4 regions of the Paraburkholderia sp. BL6669N2 genome follow, and region 3 is predicted to be linked to each of the others. Evidence: riboswitches for the same ligand, from Rfam matches in the RefSeq annotation. Region 3 holds a riboswitch; each other region holds the start of a gene.

Region 1 (4,288 bases), on a different contig from region 3:
GACCTCGCGAATCGAATAACCGCTGTAGCCGAACGCCTGCGCGGACGAAGCGGCCTGCTCGCGGAACGACTTGATCGCTTCGCCGGTGAGCTTCTGCTCCGCCGCGCGCTGCGCTTCAGGCGAGAGCGAGAACTGCACATTGCCGACCTGCATGATCGATGCCATCTGACCCGCGAGCTTCGACACCGCGGCGAAGTCGTGCGATTCAAGCACGATCTCCGTGCGGCCGCGCCATGCGGAAATGCGCCCGTCACGGTCGGTGGACGGATAGATCGAGAACGAGCCCGTGCGCGCCGTCACGCCGCTCACACCCTTGGCTTTTTGCAGCGCCGAATCGGCGCGCTGGTTCAGCGTTGACGTGAGCGCCGACGGATCGCTCGCTTCCTGCTCATAGAACAGCGTGATATCGACAACGTCTTGCGGCACTTCAGCGCTGGCCTGCGCGTTCAACGACAGCACGCCGGCCGGCTGATATTGGCCGGTGCTTTGCGCGCGTGCCATGGCCGGCGTCAGTGCGAGCGCGGCGGGCGCGGCGCAGACGAGAGCGAAAGCGAGTGCACGTGCGGTGTTTTTCGTCATTGTTGGACTCCTTGCTTGAACAGGTTGTGCACGATTGGTGCAAACGCCGCGCCGTGGCATGGCGTTTGCGAGATCGTTAGGCGCTTGTAACCTGAGCTTGGTTCCCGGGTTTGACGTTGCTTTAACGTTTGCGTGCGCACAAATACGCGCCACGCATTCATCAGGCATGCACGATCAGGCGAGCCGCTTGGTGATGAATCGCCATTCGGCCTCGGTCACCGGTGTAATCGACAGGCGGTTGCCTTTGGCGAGCACGCGCATGTCCGCGAGTTCGTCGTGCTCGCGTAACGCGGCGAGCGGAATAAGCGGGATCTTCTTCTTGAACACCACATCGACGAGCACCCAGCGGGGCGTTTCCTGCGACGACTTCGCGTCGTAGTAGGGGCTCTTCTTGTCGAACTGCGTCGGGTCGGGATACGCAGTGGACGATACCTCCGCAATGCCCGCGATGCCGGGCTCCGGACAGCTCGAGTGATAGAACAGCACACCGTCGCCGACCTGCATCATGTCGCGCATGAAATTACGCGCCTGATAGTTGCGCACGCCGGTCCACGGCAACGTGCGATACGGTGCGTTGGCGAGATGGTCGATGCTTGCTTCGTCCGGTTCGGACTTCATTAGCCAGTAGCGCATGAATCGAATTGAACGTTAAGGGGTTGAAGATGCGGAAGAAATCGGCCAACAAAAAACAGCGCCCAAAGAAAAACGGCACCGAACCGAAGTCCGATGCCGTTCTAAATAAGGTCCCCGCCTTAGCCGCTAGGCCGGCATCCTGAACCGGGGGTTCAGAATTGGTCGCAGTTAGCAACACTTCGGGTACATCAGACAGAGTGACGCGCACACCCGTGCTACAAATTTCCGCAACCGTGCACATGGCATTGGTTCAAGGAATATATGACCTTGGCGAACCAGGCAGGGAAGCTAAACCGATGAAGCTGAAAAACGAACTACCGATTGAACTCAAACGTTTGCTGAATCTTGCACACCTTGTGCTCACACATTCCGTTTGAATCCGCCGCCGATCTCAGGACCGGCAGCACGATAACACATGTACCTTATTGCACGCTGTACTGCTCAATCACAGTACCTAGTTGTTCGTTCATTTGATGCATTGTACGCCGGATTTCTTCAGCGGGAAATGCTTCTCCGTGTCTCACGCTCGATTGCAGTCTAAGCAGTTCCGATGCCAGCGACAGCGCAGCCATGACGGCAATGCGATCCGTGCCGCGCACGTTGCTGTTATTGCGGATCTTCGACATTTCGGCGTCGACGCGTGCAACTGCTTCGAGCAGCGCCGCTTCCGTTTCCGGCGAGCAGGCGAGGCGATAGGGCACGCCGAGAATCGATACTTCGATCTGCTTGGTGGTCATGCATTTTCTCCGTGGCGGGTCACGTCGCTCCCGGCTTCGGCTACTTGCTGAGCCGGCTCGAGCAGATCGAGCTGGTTGTCCGGCTCACTGTGCGCGCGCGCACGCGGCAGCTTCTCGAGGATCGCGTTCAGGCGCACTTGTGCGTCGTCGATCTTCGCCGAAAGCGCGTCGCGCTCCGCCTGCAGCGCGTTACGTTCCTCGCGCAGCATTGCAAGTTCCGTGCGCGTGGCTTCGGCGTCGGCGCGCGATTGCGCGAGTTGCTCTTCGAGCGCGAGTCGCGCCTCATTGTGGCGCTGGCTGATCGCGATCAGCTTGCTGATATTTTGTGAAAGTGTTTCGAGTTCGGTGAGCATCTGCTGCGTCCTCTAAAGACATCGCATTTTAGCGCGGAATGTCGCAGGTTCCGACAATTGTCTCGTTTCGAGACGTAACAACATCGCTTTGTGCAGGCTTTTTATCGACCATATGATGAAAAAGTACTCACGCGTCGGACAAGAGCCTGCACTTAACAGAACACATGGCCTGCGATCTCACCATTCTTGACGGACTCCGAGGCCGCTCCTAAACTGCCCGCACTCTGGTGCCCGCGTGCGGCATTTTTTCAACGGCCCACGCAGTTAAACGGGAAGCAGGGCGCGCGGTTCATCTGGATTCATCTAAACGCGCCAACCTGCGCTGCCCCCGCAACGGTAAGCGACCGCATTCGTCATGCAAGTCGATCCCGCTCGCGAGCTGGAAGTTCAACTCGCGAGTGTGCCACTGCGCGTCTCGCGTGGGAAGGCGGGATCGATGCGTCGCCAGCCCGGATACCGGCCAGAGGGAGAGGCACGTCCCGCGCGAAAATGTTAAATACGCGGGCGCCTCGTTACGCATCGGCCTGCGGGGAAGCGGGCCGCGCACGCTATCCACAGGACGTTCACCCCATGCTGTCCCCCTTCGCCCGCGCGGCGCTGCTCGCCTTTTCGAGCCTGCCGATCGTGGTGCACGCGCAAGCTGCGTCTCCATCTTCTGCTTCATCTGCTTCGTCTTCGTCGGCGGATTCTTCGAGTTCGGTGTCCTCTTCGGCGGTGCTGTCGCCCGTGGTGGTGACCGCGGATCGCGGGCCGCAAGCGCTCGCCGACACGATCCCGCAGACCTCGCTGTTCGATCAGCAGGATATCGCCGACACCACCGCGACCGATTTGCCGGGCCTCCTGCAACTCGCGCCCGGCGCGCAAATCTCGCGCACGGGTGGTCCCGGTTCGACGACGAGCCTCTCCTTGCGCGGCGCGTCCTCGACGCAATCGCTGCTGCTGATCGACGGCGTGCGCGTCGATTCGGTGAGTCTGGGTGCCCCGCAACTCGCGCAGATTCCACTCGACCAGATCGATCACGTGGAGGTGGTAAACGGCAACGTGTCGGCGTTATACGGCTCGGGCGCGATCGGCGGTGTGGTGCAGGTGTTCACGAAAAGCGGCGGCGATCACCCGCCGCGTTTCAATTTTTCGCTCAGCTACGGCAGCTATCACACGCAGACGCAGCAGGCGGGCGTGAACGGCGCATTGGACCAGGACGGCAATACCACCTTCAGCATTTCGCTCGCGCGTTCGAAGGACGACGGCTTCTCGTCGCTGAACACGAAGGAGGCGCCCAGCGCCAATCCGAACGCGAACGGCTATCTGAACGAGAGCATCTCGGCTTCGCTGCGCCACAAGTTCAACGACAAATGGGACGCGGGCGCCAGCTACTTTCAGTCGAACGGCAACAACAGCTACGACAACGCGTACGGCGTGCCGACCGATGTGAACAACCTGTATAGCAAGGTGCGCCAGGTCTCGGTGTTCGCGAACGGCAAGCTGACCGACTGGTGGACCACGCACTTCATCGTCGCCGAAGGCGACGACCGCAGCGTGTCGAACACCAACGGCGTGTACAACGGCCGCTTCGATACCGACAATCGCCAGTACACATGGCAGAACGATTTCGCGCTGGCCGCGCAGCAGAAACTGCAGGTCGGCTATGAGCATCTCGATCAAAGCCTCGATTCGGACACGTTCGAGGCGCCGGACCGTCATGTGGATTCGGGCTTCGCCGGCTATACGGGACGCTTCGGGCGCAACCAGTTTCAGGCCAACGTGCGGCGCGACCAGTATTCCGATTTCGGCGGAGCGAACAGTTACTATCTCGGCTACGGTTTCGACATCACCGGCCATTGGAAGGTGACCGCAAGCTATTCGGATTCGTTTCGCGCGCCGAGCTTCGACGATCTGTACTATCCGATCAGCGGCAATCCGTCTATCCAGCCGGAGCGCAGCCATTCGATCGAAGCCGCGCTGCAGTACGCATCGAATGCGCTCGGC
Region 2 (4,288 bases), 330 kb from region 3:
CCGCCTGCTGACTCGTGTTGGCTGCGCGGATCGCCGCCTGAAGCGCGTCGTCGGCGCCCTGTTCGGCGGCCCATTGCGCGAGCTGCTCGAGGTCGATGCTCGAATTGCGGCTATGCAGATCGAGATGGCCCGCCGCCAGCTTGCTGAGCTTGCCGAAGCCGCCGCACACGCTCAGACGCTCGACCGGCGCGCGCTTCATATGCTTGAGCACCGCGCCGACGAAGTCGCCCATTTCGATCAGCGCGATATCCGGCAGGCCGTAGTGCGCGCGCATCGCGTCCTCGCTCGCGTTGCCGGTGCAGGCGGCGAGATGGGTATAGCCGTTGGCGCGCGCGACGTCGATCCCCTGATGAATCGACGCGATATACGCCGAGCACGAAAATGGACGCACGATGCCGGTGGTGCCGAGGATCGACAGCCCGCCGAGAATGCCGAGACGCGGGTTCATCGTTTTCAGCGCGAGCGCTTCGCCGCCTTCCACGCCGATCGTCACTTCGAAGCCGCCGCCGTACGCATGCTCCGCCGCGAGTTCGGCCAGATGCTCGGCCATCATTCTGCGCGGCACCGGGTTGATGGCAGGTTCGCCGACCGGCAGCGTCAGCCCCGCGCGCGTCACCGTGCCGACGCCCGGCCCCGCGCGAAATATCACGCCCGCTTCGGCGATGAGGCGCACGCGCGCGAAAACGACGGCGCCGTGCGTGACGTCGGGATCGTCGCCGGCGTCCTTGATCGTGCCGGCTTCCGCGCCTTCGTCGCCATTCCCGATCAGGCGGCAGAACACCAGCGGCATCGGCACATGCTGGCCCTTCGGCAACACGATCTCCGCCACTTCGCTGACGACACCCGCGAGCAACAGACGCGCCGCCGCCAGCGACGTCGCGGTGGCGCAACTGCCGGTCGTGTAGCCGCTACGCAGCGGCGCGGGTTGTTCGGGGGTTTCTTCGCGCATCAGGGTTCTGGCGATGGGTCGGTGGGGGTGGCGCCGGTCGTGTTCGTCGCTTTCGTCGTGTTGGTCGTGTTGGTGACATTCGTGGCGCTCATACCGCTTCCGGCACTTGCAGCACGCCTGGCATTCGGCACATCCGCCGCATTCGTCGCGTTAATCTCGGTTTCCGTTCCCACGAGGTTCGCGCCCTCGCCGCTCGCCGGCTTCGTCACCTCCAGCAGCGTGATCGGCAACGCCTGCCGCCACGTATCGAAACCGCCAAGCGGTTGCGCGTCCGCCAATGCGATCCGTGTCAACGTCCCGCCATGCCGCTCGCGCCACGCCGCCAACACCGCCTCACCTTGCAGCGTGACCGCATTGGCGACCAGCCGCCCGCCTTCGCGCAGACCTGCCCAGCATGCCTCCAGCACGCCCGGCACGGTCAGGCCACCGCCGATGAACACGGCATCCGGCACCGGCAACCCCTGCAGCGCCTCAGGCGCGCGCCCCGCCACAAGTTGCAGCCCCGGCATACCCAACGCATCGCGATTGTGTTCGATGAAGCGCTGACGCTCCGCGTGCCCTTCAATCGCAATCGCGCGGCAGGTGGAATGCGCGCGCATCCATTCGATGCCGATCGAGCCGCTGCCCGCGCCTACATCCCACAGCAATCCGCCGGGCGTCGGCGCGAGGCGCGCGAGCGTGATCGCGCGCACGTCGCGCTTGGTCAACTGGCCGTCGTGACGAAACGCATCGTCGGGCAAACCGCAGGTCAGCGGCAGACGCGGCGCGCCTTCGGTGGCACGGCAGTCGAGCGCGATCAGGTTCAACGCGGCCACCTCGCCCGCGGACCATTGATCCGCGCGGCCGTCGATGCGCCGCTCCAGTTCGCCGCCCAGGTGTTCCAGCACGCTCATGCGGGTCGCCCCGTAACCTCGTGCGTTCAGCAATGCCGCGAGCGCCGCGGGCGTGCGCCCGTCCGCGCTGAGCACGAACATGCGCGCGCCGTCATGCAGATGCGCGTTCAGCGTGGGCAACGGCCGCCCCACCAGCGACACCGTCGCGACATCCTGCAACGGCCAGCCGAGCCGCGCGGCCGCCAGCGACAACGACGACGGCGCCGGCAGCACCCGCAATTCCCCCGCCGGCAATTGCCGCGCGAGTGTCGCGCCGACGCCGAACAGCATCGGATCGCCGCTCGCCAGCACGCACACGGCTGCGCCGCGCTCGGCCAGCAAGGGTGCGAGATCGAAGGGACGCGGCCAGGCGGCACGGCGCGCGGCGAGACGCGCGGGCAACATCGCCAGATGACGTTCGCCGCCGTACACCACCGACGCTTCCAGCAAGGCACGCCGCGCGGGCCGCCCCAAACCGGCGAAGCCGTCGTCGCCTATGCCCACCACCGTCAGCCACGCGGGCATGCATCCATCCTCGTTCTGTGTCTTCAAATAATGCGCTGTGCCACGCCGATCAAAGCGTCCAGCCTCGTTGTGCTGTTCGAAAAAAGGCATAATACAGCCGCCGGTGCCCTTCGGGGCCGAAGAGGGAACACAGTGCCACTGTGGCTGCCCCCGCAACTGTATGCAGCGAGTCCGCCTGCGCTCCACGCCACTGGTTCGACCGGGAAGGCCGCGGCGGACCATGACCTGCCAGCCAGGAGACCTGCCGGCGAGACTGTTCGTGCCAGCCAACATCGGGCGGGGTGTACCGATGCCGCAGCCATGCCCGCCTCACGGCATGCTCGGGCTGTCGCGCGACGCTAAACCCGGTGTCCGTCTTGAATCAAGCAACGCCCTCCACCGTTTTATCCGACGCAGCCGCCACGCTGCGGCCCTCGGCGTGCCCGGGGCTGCTGCGCATCGTCGCCGCGCGCGACGGCGGGATTTGCCGGATCAAACTGCCCGGCGGCGAATTGAGCGCGGCGCAGGCTCGGGCGATCGCGGAGGCTAGCGCGCGGCACGCGGGCGGGGTGATCGAGTTGACCAATCGCGCGAATGTGCAGGTGCGTGGCGTGAAGCGCGGTGAAGAGGCGGCGTTGATCGCGGCTTTGATCGACGCCGGTCTTGGGCCGATGCCGGCGAACGGCGTGGCGGGCCGTGCGAACACGATGGCGGCGGCCAACGCTGTGAATGCAGTTGCCGCCAGCGCCGCGAATGCAGAGGCGGAGAGCGCAACAGATACCGGAGCCGCGAACGCAGTGAATGAATGGGCCTCGAAAGCCCCGGACGCAGCAGCGCAGCGAGCGGGCACTGCCCACGCGCTCTCCGCCGCAGCCGCGGCCGCGGCCGCAGCCGACGACGTCCGCAACGTCATGATCAGCCCCGCTGCCGGACGCGATCCGTTCGCGCTATTCGACACACGCCCGCTGTGCGCCGAGTTGCTCACGATGCTGCAAAGCGAAGCGCGTTTCGCAGCGCTGTCGCCGAAATTCGCACTGTTGCTGGACGGCGGCGAACGGCTCGCGAGAGTGGACCATCCGCACGATGTGTGGCTCGCGGCGTCGCAAGAGGCGGACGGCCTGCGGTTCGTGTTCGGGTTCGCAGGTTGTCCGCCTGTGAGCGCTAATGCCGGCGCGCTTATGCAAAGCCAAAGCACCGCGCCTGGAAAACCGGGCGTGAACAACACAGGCGCACTAGCCGCAATCCTCCCGTCACAAGTCCCGGCACTAATACGCGCGCTGCTCCTGACATTCCTCGACCTCGCCGCCGCCGACGCCACGCGCATGCGCCACCTTCTGACCGCGCACTCCGTCGACGCGGTACTGCATCACGCCCAGCAATATCTCGACTTCCCACTGACGCGAAACGCGAAGCTCGCGAACTGGCATCGCGCTACACCAGCCGACGCCAACCTCCGCCTCGGCGCCCATGCCCAACGCGTGCCCGGATCCTGGCACGTCGGCGGCCAGCCACCGCTGGGACGTCTCGACGCAGACACGCTAACGGGACTCGCCACGCTTTCGCAACAGCACGGCAACGCCACGCTTCACCTGACACCCTGGCAAAGCGTGCTGCTACCCGACATCGCCACGCACGCCGTTCCGACCGTGTTGTCCGGCCTGAACGCCCTCGGTCTCGCCTGCGATCCCGCACACGCGATCACGCACCTGATCGCGTGCGCCGGATCGGGCGGCTGCGTGAAGGGTCTCGCCGACACCAAGAACGACGCGTTGCGCCTCGCGGCTCGGCTGCCTGCCGGCGTGGACGTGCATCTAAGCGGCTGCTCGCGCTCGTGCGCCGCCGCGCATTGCGCGCCGTTCACGCTGCTCGCCGCCGCGCCCAGCCTCTACGACCTTTATCGGCGCGACGGCCGGCCCGGCTTCGGCCAGTGCGTCGCGCGCCAACTGACGATCGGCGAGGCCGC
Region 3 (4,288 bases):
GGCAGGATCTCGGGTGTCGGCGTGCCGAACTCGACCGGCGGCGGCAATTCGGCGAGCGCGGTGCGTCCTAGAGTGTCAGCGGCGTGATCCAGCCGCGCGTCGAGGTCGTCGATTTCTTGCGCCTGATGCAAGCCGAGGTGACGATCGGGCAGTGCGATTTCATCTCTGGCAGCAATGTGTCCGCACCAGCGCAGATCCGGCGGCAACGCTTCTTCTAGCATCTGCGCATGCCGCGCGGAGCCGACGCGGTTGGCGAGCACGCCGTAAAACGGCACCTGCGGCCGGAATTGCGCGAGACCGAAAGCGACCGCGCCGAAGGTCTGCGCCATCGCCTTCGCCGAAATCACCGCGAGCACCGGCACGCCGAATGCGGTGGCGAGATCGGCGCTGCTCGGCGTGCCGTCGAACAGACCCATCACGCCTTCGATCAGGATCAGGTCGGCTTCGGCGGCGGCTTGCGCGAGCAGCGTGCGGCAGGCGGCTTCGCCGACCATCCACAGATCGAGCGAGAGGACCGGCGCACCGCTCGCGCGCGCCAGAATCATCGGATCGAGAAAGTCCGGTCCGGTCTTGAAGACGCGCACGCGTCGCCCCATCCGCCGATGGTAGCGCGCGAGACCCGCCGTGATCGTGGTCTTGCCTTGACCCGAAGCGGGTGCGCTGATGAACAGGGCGGGGCACGCGGCCATCGCTCAGAACTCCACGCCGCGCTGCGCTTTCACGCCTTGCTCGCGATATGGATGCTTGACGATGCGCATTTCGGTGACGAGGTCGGCGGCTTCGATCAGCGCGTCCGGCGCGTGACGGCCGGTGACCACCACATGCAGCATCGGCGCGCGCGCGTTGATTACCGACAGGACTTCGTCGAGCGGCAGGTATTCGTACTTGAGCACCGTGTTCAGCTCGTCGAGGATCACCATCTGGTACTCGCCGCTTTCGATCATGCGGCGCGCTTCGTCCCAGCCTTTGCGCGCGGTCGCGATGTCGGCGTCGCGGTTCTGCGTGTTCCAGGTGTAGCCGTCGCCCATTGTGACGAAATCGCAGTTGGCGATCGCGCCGAGAAAGTCGCGCTCCGAGGTGTGCAGCGCGCCCTTGATGAACTGCACGACGCCAAGACGCATGCCGTGGCCCAGCACGCGCACGGCCATGCCGAATGCGGCAGTAGTTTTGCCTTTGCCCGTGCCGGTATTGACGATCAGCAGGCCTTTTTCGACGGTGGCGTTGGCCTGTTTTTTCTCGTGGCCTTCGCGGCGGCGCTCGGTCATGCGTTGATGCGATTCGGGATCGGTCTTCATGGCAGGTCCTGTTGCTGTGTGTCGTTGTCTGGGTGTTCGGCGCGAGCGGCGTGAGCGGTGGTTGAGGCGATCGCCACGGTGACGCCGGCATAAACGGTTTTGCGCACGAGGAGCGTGGCGCGAGGCGCATTACCTATGACGGATTCACCGAGCCCGGCTGCGACGTCGGCCACAGTGCCAAGCAGCGCGCACGGCTCGCAGACGCCGTCCACGCCGAGATGCTCGCGCGCTGCCGCCGAAGGCACCGCGACAGGCAACGCCGCGATCTGTTCAAGGCTGAAGAACGTCAGCGGCAGCGCATGACGCGCGCAGAATTCGAGGAGGCCCGCTTCGCGGGCTTTGGTATCGAGCGAGGCGACGGTGCGGATTTCGTCGAACGAATGCGCGCCGAGCGCGCTGCGCACCGCGGCTTCGATCTCCTCGGCCGAGCTATGCAAACGGCAACCGATGCCGACGCTGAGCGTTTTCATCGCGTATCCGTTCCGTCCGCGAGCGGCGTTGCAGCGCGTTCCGCATGCGCCGCCTCACGCGCCAACGCGAGCGACGCCACACCGCCGATCACCACGATCGCCGGCGACCCAAGTCCGGTACGCGCGACGGTGTCGGCAAATTCACCGAGGCGCGCAAGCGCGTGGCGTTGCTCGGGACGCGTGGCCGATTCGATCGCCGCGCACGGCGTGTCGGCGCTCATGCCGGCCGCAAGCAACGCGCCGACGATATCGTTGAGCCGCCGCATGCCCATGTAGATCACGAGCGTCATGCGCGTGGCCGCGAGTGCGGCCCAGTCGGGCTCGCCGCTGCCCGCGCCGTGCCCGGTGACGAACACGACGCCCTGCGCATGATCGCGATGCGTGACCGGAATCCCGATCGCCGCGGGCGCCGCGATTCCCGCCGTGATGCCGTTGACGACTTCCACCTCGATACCGGCCGCGTGCAGCGCCTGCTGTTCCTCGCCGCCCCGGCCGAACACGAACGGGTCGCCGCCTTTCAAACGCGCGACACTGCGCCCGGCCCGCACATGTTCGAGCATCTGCGCGACGATGCCTTCCTGCGGTGTCGACGGATGACCGCCGCGTTTACCTACGTAGACGACCAGCGCATCAGCGCGCGCGAACTGCAGCACCTCGGGATTCACCAGATCGTCGACCAGCACCACGTCGGCTTGCGCCAATGCACGGGTGGCCTTGATGGTCATGAGTTCGACGTCGCCGGGGCCGGCGCCGATCAGCCAGGCGCGGGTCATCGCGGCGTGCACGGCGGGCGCCATGTCGTGACAAGCGGGAAAGGGTGAAGCGCGAAGGGTCGCCAGACGGCGGACGTTGGGGTCATGCAGTGCTACGGATTCAGGCATGGCGCAATGCGTGGTTCGTAGCGAGTTTCACACGAAACTCGCCTACGCGGACACTCTGCGTCGTGCTTTAGCGCCTTCGCATCCGTCCCTCGCGGATTCCGGCGGCCGGCGGCGTGATGTTGCCCTGAGGTTCGCCGCCTCCGCGTCTGGCCGGTATCCGGGCTGGCGGCCTCACGCGCTTTGCCTTCCCGTCCGCATTCGCTGGAAATTGCCGGACAGTGGCTTAAAAAACGCATGCGCGGCGCGAGTCGATTCAACATCGCGCCGCAGGTCGCTTACCGTTGCGGGGACAGCACAGGTTAAGCGCATGGCGCGCTGCCTGTTTCCCGTTTAACTGCACACGCGAATGCATGTGCGGGCACCAAACGCGCGCATACGATAGCACATGGCGCCCCGTCCGATAAGCGCTTGCGGCCTGGGGTTTCCTTGACGGCACCGGGCGGCGGGCCTACACTCGCACGCACTTTGGTGCTCGTGTGCGCGCTCGTGCGCATGCAGTTAAACGGGAAACAGGGTGCCCACCTGCCATGGATCGGGCCAACCTGTGCTGCCCCCGCAACGGTAAGCGAAATGTGGTGCTAACTGCCGTGTCGAACGCAGTCGGTTAGCGCCGCGGAGCCGGCTTCGATGTCCACGCGCAAGGCCGCGTCGGCATATCACCACTGGGCGAGAAATCACTCGTCCGGGAAGGGGGAGCGGCGCTTTCGCCAGCCCGGATACCGGCCAGATAACGAAGGACGAACGCCGCGGGGATGCGGCGCTGCGTTCATGACTCATTCCCGCTTTCTGCTTTTCTGTTGTCGCGGCAACGCCGACTTTCGTCCCCGTGTTTTGTTATGGTCGTGGCTGGCCGGGCGTGTGCTCTGTTTGCCTCGGCATGCGCTGAAAACACGCCGGCGTGCACGTGCAACTCCTACGGATGGACCTCACGATGCAAACTCAAATGCGCAAGATCCCCGTCACCATCGTCACGGGCTTTCTCGGCAGCGGCAAGACTACGCTGCTGCGGCATATTCTTCAGCATGCGGGCGGCAAGCGCATCGCGGTGATCGTCAACGAATTCGGCGAGCTCGGTATCGACGGGGAAATCCTCAAGGGTTGCGGCATCGGTTGCGATGAAAACGGCGTCGAAACCGAAGGCCAATTGTATGAACTCGCGAACGGCTGCCTGTGCTGCACCGTGCAGGAAGAGTTTTTCCCGGTGATGGAAAAGCTCGTTGAGCGCCGCGATCAGATCGATCACGTGCTGATCGAGACGTCGGGTCTGGCGTTGCCGAAGCCCTTGGTGCAGGCGTTCAACTGGCCGCAAATCAAGAACAGCTTCACCGTGGATGCCGTGGTCACCGTGGTGGACGGCCCGGCCGCCGCGAGCGGTCAGTTTGCTGACAATCCGGTCGCCGTGGATGCGCAGCGCAAGGCCGATCCGAATCTCGATCACGAGTCGCCGCTGCACGAACTGTTCGAAGATCAGTTGTCCGCGGCCGATCTGGTGATTCTGAACAAAACGGACTTGCTCGACGACGCGCAGCAAAGCGCGGTAGAAGTTTCGATCCGCGAGGAAATTCCGCCGCAAGTGAAGATCGTTCGCGCGCACATGGGCCAACTTGATCTGCATACATTGCTGGGCCTCGAAGCGGCGTCG
Region 4 (4,288 bases), 1.2 Mb from region 3:
CCAGCAACCAGGTTGTTAAAGTCGAACGGAACAGATGTTTGTTGCTCTTGAGCATCGCGGGCGAGTTTATCCACAGAAATTGTTCGCAAGCCTGTGGATAACCACCCCACAACCGCCCCAACTCCTTGACGCAGAACCCATCTTGACCACTGCGCGCAAACTGCGGAGAGCGAAGCACGGCGAGCAAACCGCCGAGCGCAACCACCGAAGCGGCCGCACTCGTCACGCCGATCAAGCCGACTTCACCGCCGGCCGTCCTGCCACCCGCATCAACGCAATTCGCTCGACCAGCGCGCCAAACAGCAGCCCGATCGTCGCCCACATAATCGCCTGCATACCGAGCGCCGCGACGCGGAATTTCCACAGCAGCACCGCCGGGAAAGCCTCCGGCACTTCGTTGATCGCGGGCATCGACAACTGCACCGCCGCGATGATCACGATGAACACCACTGCCCCCACGATCGAGCCGTTCCAGGCGCCAAGTTTCATCGCCGCACGGCGCCGCACCTTGAGCGAGAACACCATCGCCGCCAGCGAGATCGCAATCATCAGGAAGAACAGCCCCGTGCGCGTCCCGATCGTCTCAGGGTCGCCGACCGAGGGCGGGTTCGCCGGATACTTCAGGTTCGGCACGATCGCGAGAGCAATGAACGCGCCAAGCGCAAGCCATGCGGACAACGCGCGCGGGCTCAACGCGCCCACTCGCCCATAAGCGTAAGCGAACACCAGCGAGAACAAGCCGCCGAATGCCGCGCCGTAAGTCAGCACGCCAGTCAACAAGCCGATTCCCCGCTGTGTATCGCGGCTCACCATCTCAGGCTCGGGCGCCTCGCCTTTCGCGGCCTCGGCCTTTTCTTCGAATGAAATCGCCTGATTGACCTGCGGCTCGCCCACTACCCGGGCGAAGCCGAACGTGAGGAGTCCCGCGGCGATGCCTGCAAGCATCCCGCGTACCAACAATTTACCCACCATGGTCGACTCCGTTAGTGGCAGGGAAAGCCGAGCAGATGGCGGCCGTCGTGCACGAACTCATGCACGTACATGCCCGGCACCAGCGAGGTGGCGCCCTGTTCCGCACCCACGAAGTAAAGCGCGAGCAACAACAGCAAACCGCCGAACACGACCCAGGGCAACAACTCGCGCAGCGGAATCGGCGTGGGTTGGGCAACGGGCTGATTGGCGGGATCGAAAACAGCTTCGGTCATGATGGACATCTCCTGGGGTAACGCGCCCCGATTGTCATTGCAGAGGATTGGTGCGAAGCTCAGGTCTGGCTTTCGGCTTGTGCTGCCGATTACAGTGGCGCGACCGCGCCGGGCTCTCACCGGCTTCCGCGCTTCGCAGTCCCGCTATTCTACGCGCTAAACTTCGGCACCCGGCAACGCAAAACACACGTTTCATGCCGCCGGCGTTCGGCTTCGGGGCGTGGCTTGACAGGACATGAACGGAATGGACACAAGGCTGTTACTGGTCAGCCACGCATCGACCGCGGCCCAACGCGCAGGCCGTTTTCCCGCCGACGACCCACTTGACGCCCGCGGACTCGCCGAAGCCGAAACCCACGCCGCACGCTTGCGCCTGGCGATCGCGGATGACGCGCCGGCTTTCGTCAGCCCGGCCGCCTGCGCGCGCGAAACGACGACGGCGCTGGGTCTCGCGGCATCGGTCGACGCCGGTCTGGCGGATCTGAACTACGGCACATGGCAAGGACGGCGGCTCGCCGACCTCGCCGCCGAAGCGCCGCAAGACGTCGCCGCCTGGACGCGCGATCCGAACGCCGCGCCTCACGGCGGCGAGTCGTTCAGTCAACTCGTGAAACGGGTAGGAGGATGGCTCGAAGCGTTGTTAGACGGCGAGACGGATCGTGCGTCGTCCCATGTTCGCGACGTGATCGCCGTCACCCACGCGCCGGTGCTGCGGGCAGCGATCGTGTACGCGCTCGGGGCATCGCCCGCGGTTTTTCCGCGCATTGAAATCGCGCCGCTTTCGATCATCGAGTTGCGGCACTCGTCGCGCGGCTGGACATGGTGGCCGGCGACATACTAGCCGCTCTCGCCGGGTGGCTTATTTACCCGACACCACCAGACGCAGCTTGTTCGACCCGGTCGGCGTCAGTGTGATATCGGTCCTCTTACCCTTCGCGCCCAGATAAAAGTGCTGACGTCCCGGCGAATTCTGATCGTGCGTCGCGTCCGGCAGACACGATGCGACGTCCGCCGCGACAGCTTGCAGCGCGTCGGCATTCGAGCCGGCATCGTGATGCGGCGTCCACGTGCATTGATAGGCACCGTGACTCGCAGAACATTGCGCGTCGTCGCCGTAAGGTTGCGCGACACCCTTGCCGTCGTCCGATGTCAATGAGGCGAGCCCGCCAGGGGCCGCCGCGACGATCCGCTTCAGGGATGTGCAAGGGCTAGGCGCATCGTCGGCATACGCACCGCCGGTCAGCAAAACGCCCAGCGACGCAGCGGCGAGCGCGGTGGCAAGCAATCGGGTTCTGTTCATGTCGGCGCGGTCCTTGAAGTCACTCGCAGTACCAGCGCGGTAGCACGCTTCATGCCCATGAGCGCTGACTAGTCAAGACCGCGCTTCAGTCACCATCATTACAATCCAGTACCGAACAAAGCCGCCAGCCCCTGCGCCGACCCGAAAATCCCCTTGGCATCGTGCCCGACACCATCGATCACATACGTCCGATGCTTCGCCAATCCTTGGGGATGCCGCAACGCCATATAGCGCGCGTAAGCCAGGCCGCGCCCGAGCCGGTGTTCACCTTGCGTCAGCGCGGCGCACGAGCGGTCGAGCGCCGGATGCTGTGGATCGCAATCCGCGCCGCCGAGCAGCACGGTCACGTCACGCTGCGCGTAACGCGCTTCGAGCGTGGCCGCTGAAGCCGCGTCGCGAGAGCAAGCGGGCAAATCCTCGAGCCCATATTTCCAGCGATTGAACGACGGACACCTCGCCCGATCGAACGCCGCAAACTCGCCGGACACAGCGGACGCAACCGACCCAACCGGCCGCATTGCATCAAAGTACACATACGACGAAGGATTCGCGACCACATAGCGCAGCGCGATACCGCGCGCCGCGAGCGACGCCTCGTCTCGCGCTACTACCGCGTAGCGCTGCACGACCTGCGCGCCGCCCGAGTGTCCCGCGATCACCACCTCGGCGAGCGACGCGAACTGCTCGCGCGACGCCAACGTGTCCACAATCGCGTCGAGCACATCGAACGAACTGATCGGCGCGGGACCTTCGGCGTTCTCGCCGGCCATCCAGCTCGTCCAGTCCCAATGCAACGTGGACGGCGGCAGCTCATGCGCGTCGACATCCGCGCTCGCGAGAAATTGCGGCACGATCAGCAGCGTATCGGCCGCGCTGCCGCCGGCGAGCGAGCACGAACGCTGCGCGAGTTCGAAATACGTGTCGCCGTTGCGCAAGCGGCCATGAATCAGAATCACGGCGCGTTGGACATCGCGCGTCGGCGCGAGCCAGTCGCCGTTGGAAAACACCGGCACGGTGCCGCTGCCGGCTCGCGTCGTGACGCTCAGATGCCGGCTCGCAACGACCGCGACCGGATGTTCATTCGGCGCGCGTTCGTCGTCTGTGATGAAAGGCTGGGTCATGCAATAGGCTCGTGGTCGATCAATGAGTGGCGGGTCTAGCCGCCGCGCCGCTCGACATGCGTCCGGCGCGCGTGAAGTACACCATCGCGAGCGACACGAAGCCGGCAAAAATCAGGTAAAACGCGGGCGTGAGGCTGCTGCCGGTCACGCGCGTCAAGCCGGTGATGGTGAGCGGCGCCATGCCGCCGAACAGCGTCACCGCAATGTTGTACGACAGCGCCACGCCCGCCGAACGGCTGCGCACGGGGAACAAGGTCGCGAGCATGCCGGGATGCGCGCCGGACATCGCGGCGAGGAACAGCGTCGCGATCATCTGCGCGATGAACAGGTGCCCCGGCGTCGGATTCGTCACCACGAAGTGATAAAGCGGATACACGCAGACCATCCACGCCATCACGATGGGATAGAACAGCCGGTATGCGCCAAAACGATCGGCGAGCTTGCCGGACAGCGGAAACAGAAACAGATTCAGCACACCGGACACGAACGCGCCGAGCAAAGCGGTGGACAACGGCAAATGCAATTGCCGTTCGACATACACCGAGAGATAGGAATGCCAAACATAATTAGTCGCCGCCCCGACGATAATCACGCCCATCGCGCAGATCGCCGCGTCGCCGTTGTCGCGGAAGAACTGGCGGATCGTGACGCGCGGCGGTTTG

Evidence for each region. A riboswitch is a leader RNA that binds a small molecule or an ion and turns the genes downstream of it on or off. The one in region 3 is predicted to bind cobalamin.
Region 1: linked by a shared signal. The riboswitch ahead of B0G80_RS20690 (TonB-dependent receptor domain-containing protein) and the one ahead of cobA (uroporphyrinogen-III C-methyltransferase) in region 3 are both predicted to bind cobalamin.
Region 2: linked by a shared signal. The riboswitch ahead of cobG (precorrin-3B synthase) and the one ahead of cobA (uroporphyrinogen-III C-methyltransferase) in region 3 are both predicted to bind cobalamin.
Region 4: linked by a shared signal. The riboswitch ahead of B0G80_RS35230 (CbtB-domain containing protein) and the one ahead of cobA (uroporphyrinogen-III C-methyltransferase) in region 3 are both predicted to bind cobalamin.

Annotation. Positions count from the first base shown of each region.
Region 1 covers NZ_QUNA01000001.1:4,575,943-4,580,230, forward strand. Annotated here, with positions in the region: gene B0G80_RS20665 (SIMPL domain-containing protein) at 1-579, opposite strand, end outside; gene B0G80_RS20670 (EVE domain-containing protein) at 754-1,212, opposite strand; RNA gene ssrS (6S RNA) at 1,320-1,501, opposite strand; gene B0G80_RS20680 (cell division protein ZapA) at 1,635-1,949, opposite strand; gene B0G80_RS20685 (ATPase) at 1,946-2,302, opposite strand; cobalamin riboswitch at 2,511-2,782, shown strand; gene B0G80_RS20690 (TonB-dependent receptor domain-containing protein) at 2,873-4,288, shown strand, end outside.
Region 2 covers NZ_QUNA01000002.1:1,958,975-1,963,262, forward strand. Annotated here, with positions in the region: gene B0G80_RS31290 (cobalt-precorrin-5B (C(1))-methyltransferase) at 1-949, opposite strand, end outside; gene cbiE (precorrin-6y C5,15-methyltransferase (decarboxylating) subunit CbiE) at 949-2,346, opposite strand; cobalamin riboswitch at 2,431-2,610, shown strand; gene cobG (precorrin-3B synthase) at 2,694-4,288, shown strand, end outside.
Region 3 covers NZ_QUNA01000002.1:1,627,341-1,631,628, reverse strand. Annotated here, with positions in the region: gene B0G80_RS29800 (cobyrinate a,c-diamide synthase) at 1-689, opposite strand, end outside; gene cobO (cob(I)yrinic acid a,c-diamide adenosyltransferase) at 693-1,295, opposite strand; gene B0G80_RS29790 (cobalamin biosynthesis protein) at 1,292-1,765, opposite strand; gene cobA (uroporphyrinogen-III C-methyltransferase) at 1,762-2,538, opposite strand; cobalamin riboswitch at 2,777-3,027, opposite strand; cobalamin riboswitch at 3,096-3,389, shown strand; gene cobW (cobalamin biosynthesis protein CobW) at 3,578-4,288, shown strand, end outside.
Region 4 covers NZ_QUNA01000002.1:2,842,330-2,846,617, forward strand. Annotated here, with positions in the region: gene B0G80_RS35225 (CbtA family protein) at 232-972, opposite strand; gene B0G80_RS35230 (CbtB-domain containing protein) at 984-1,205, opposite strand; cobalamin riboswitch at 1,244-1,386, opposite strand; gene B0G80_RS35235 (histidine phosphatase family protein) at 1,450-2,046, shown strand; gene B0G80_RS35240 (hypothetical protein) at 2,065-2,505, opposite strand; gene B0G80_RS35245 (alpha/beta hydrolase) at 2,604-3,626, opposite strand; gene B0G80_RS35250 (MFS transporter) at 3,646-4,288, opposite strand, start outside.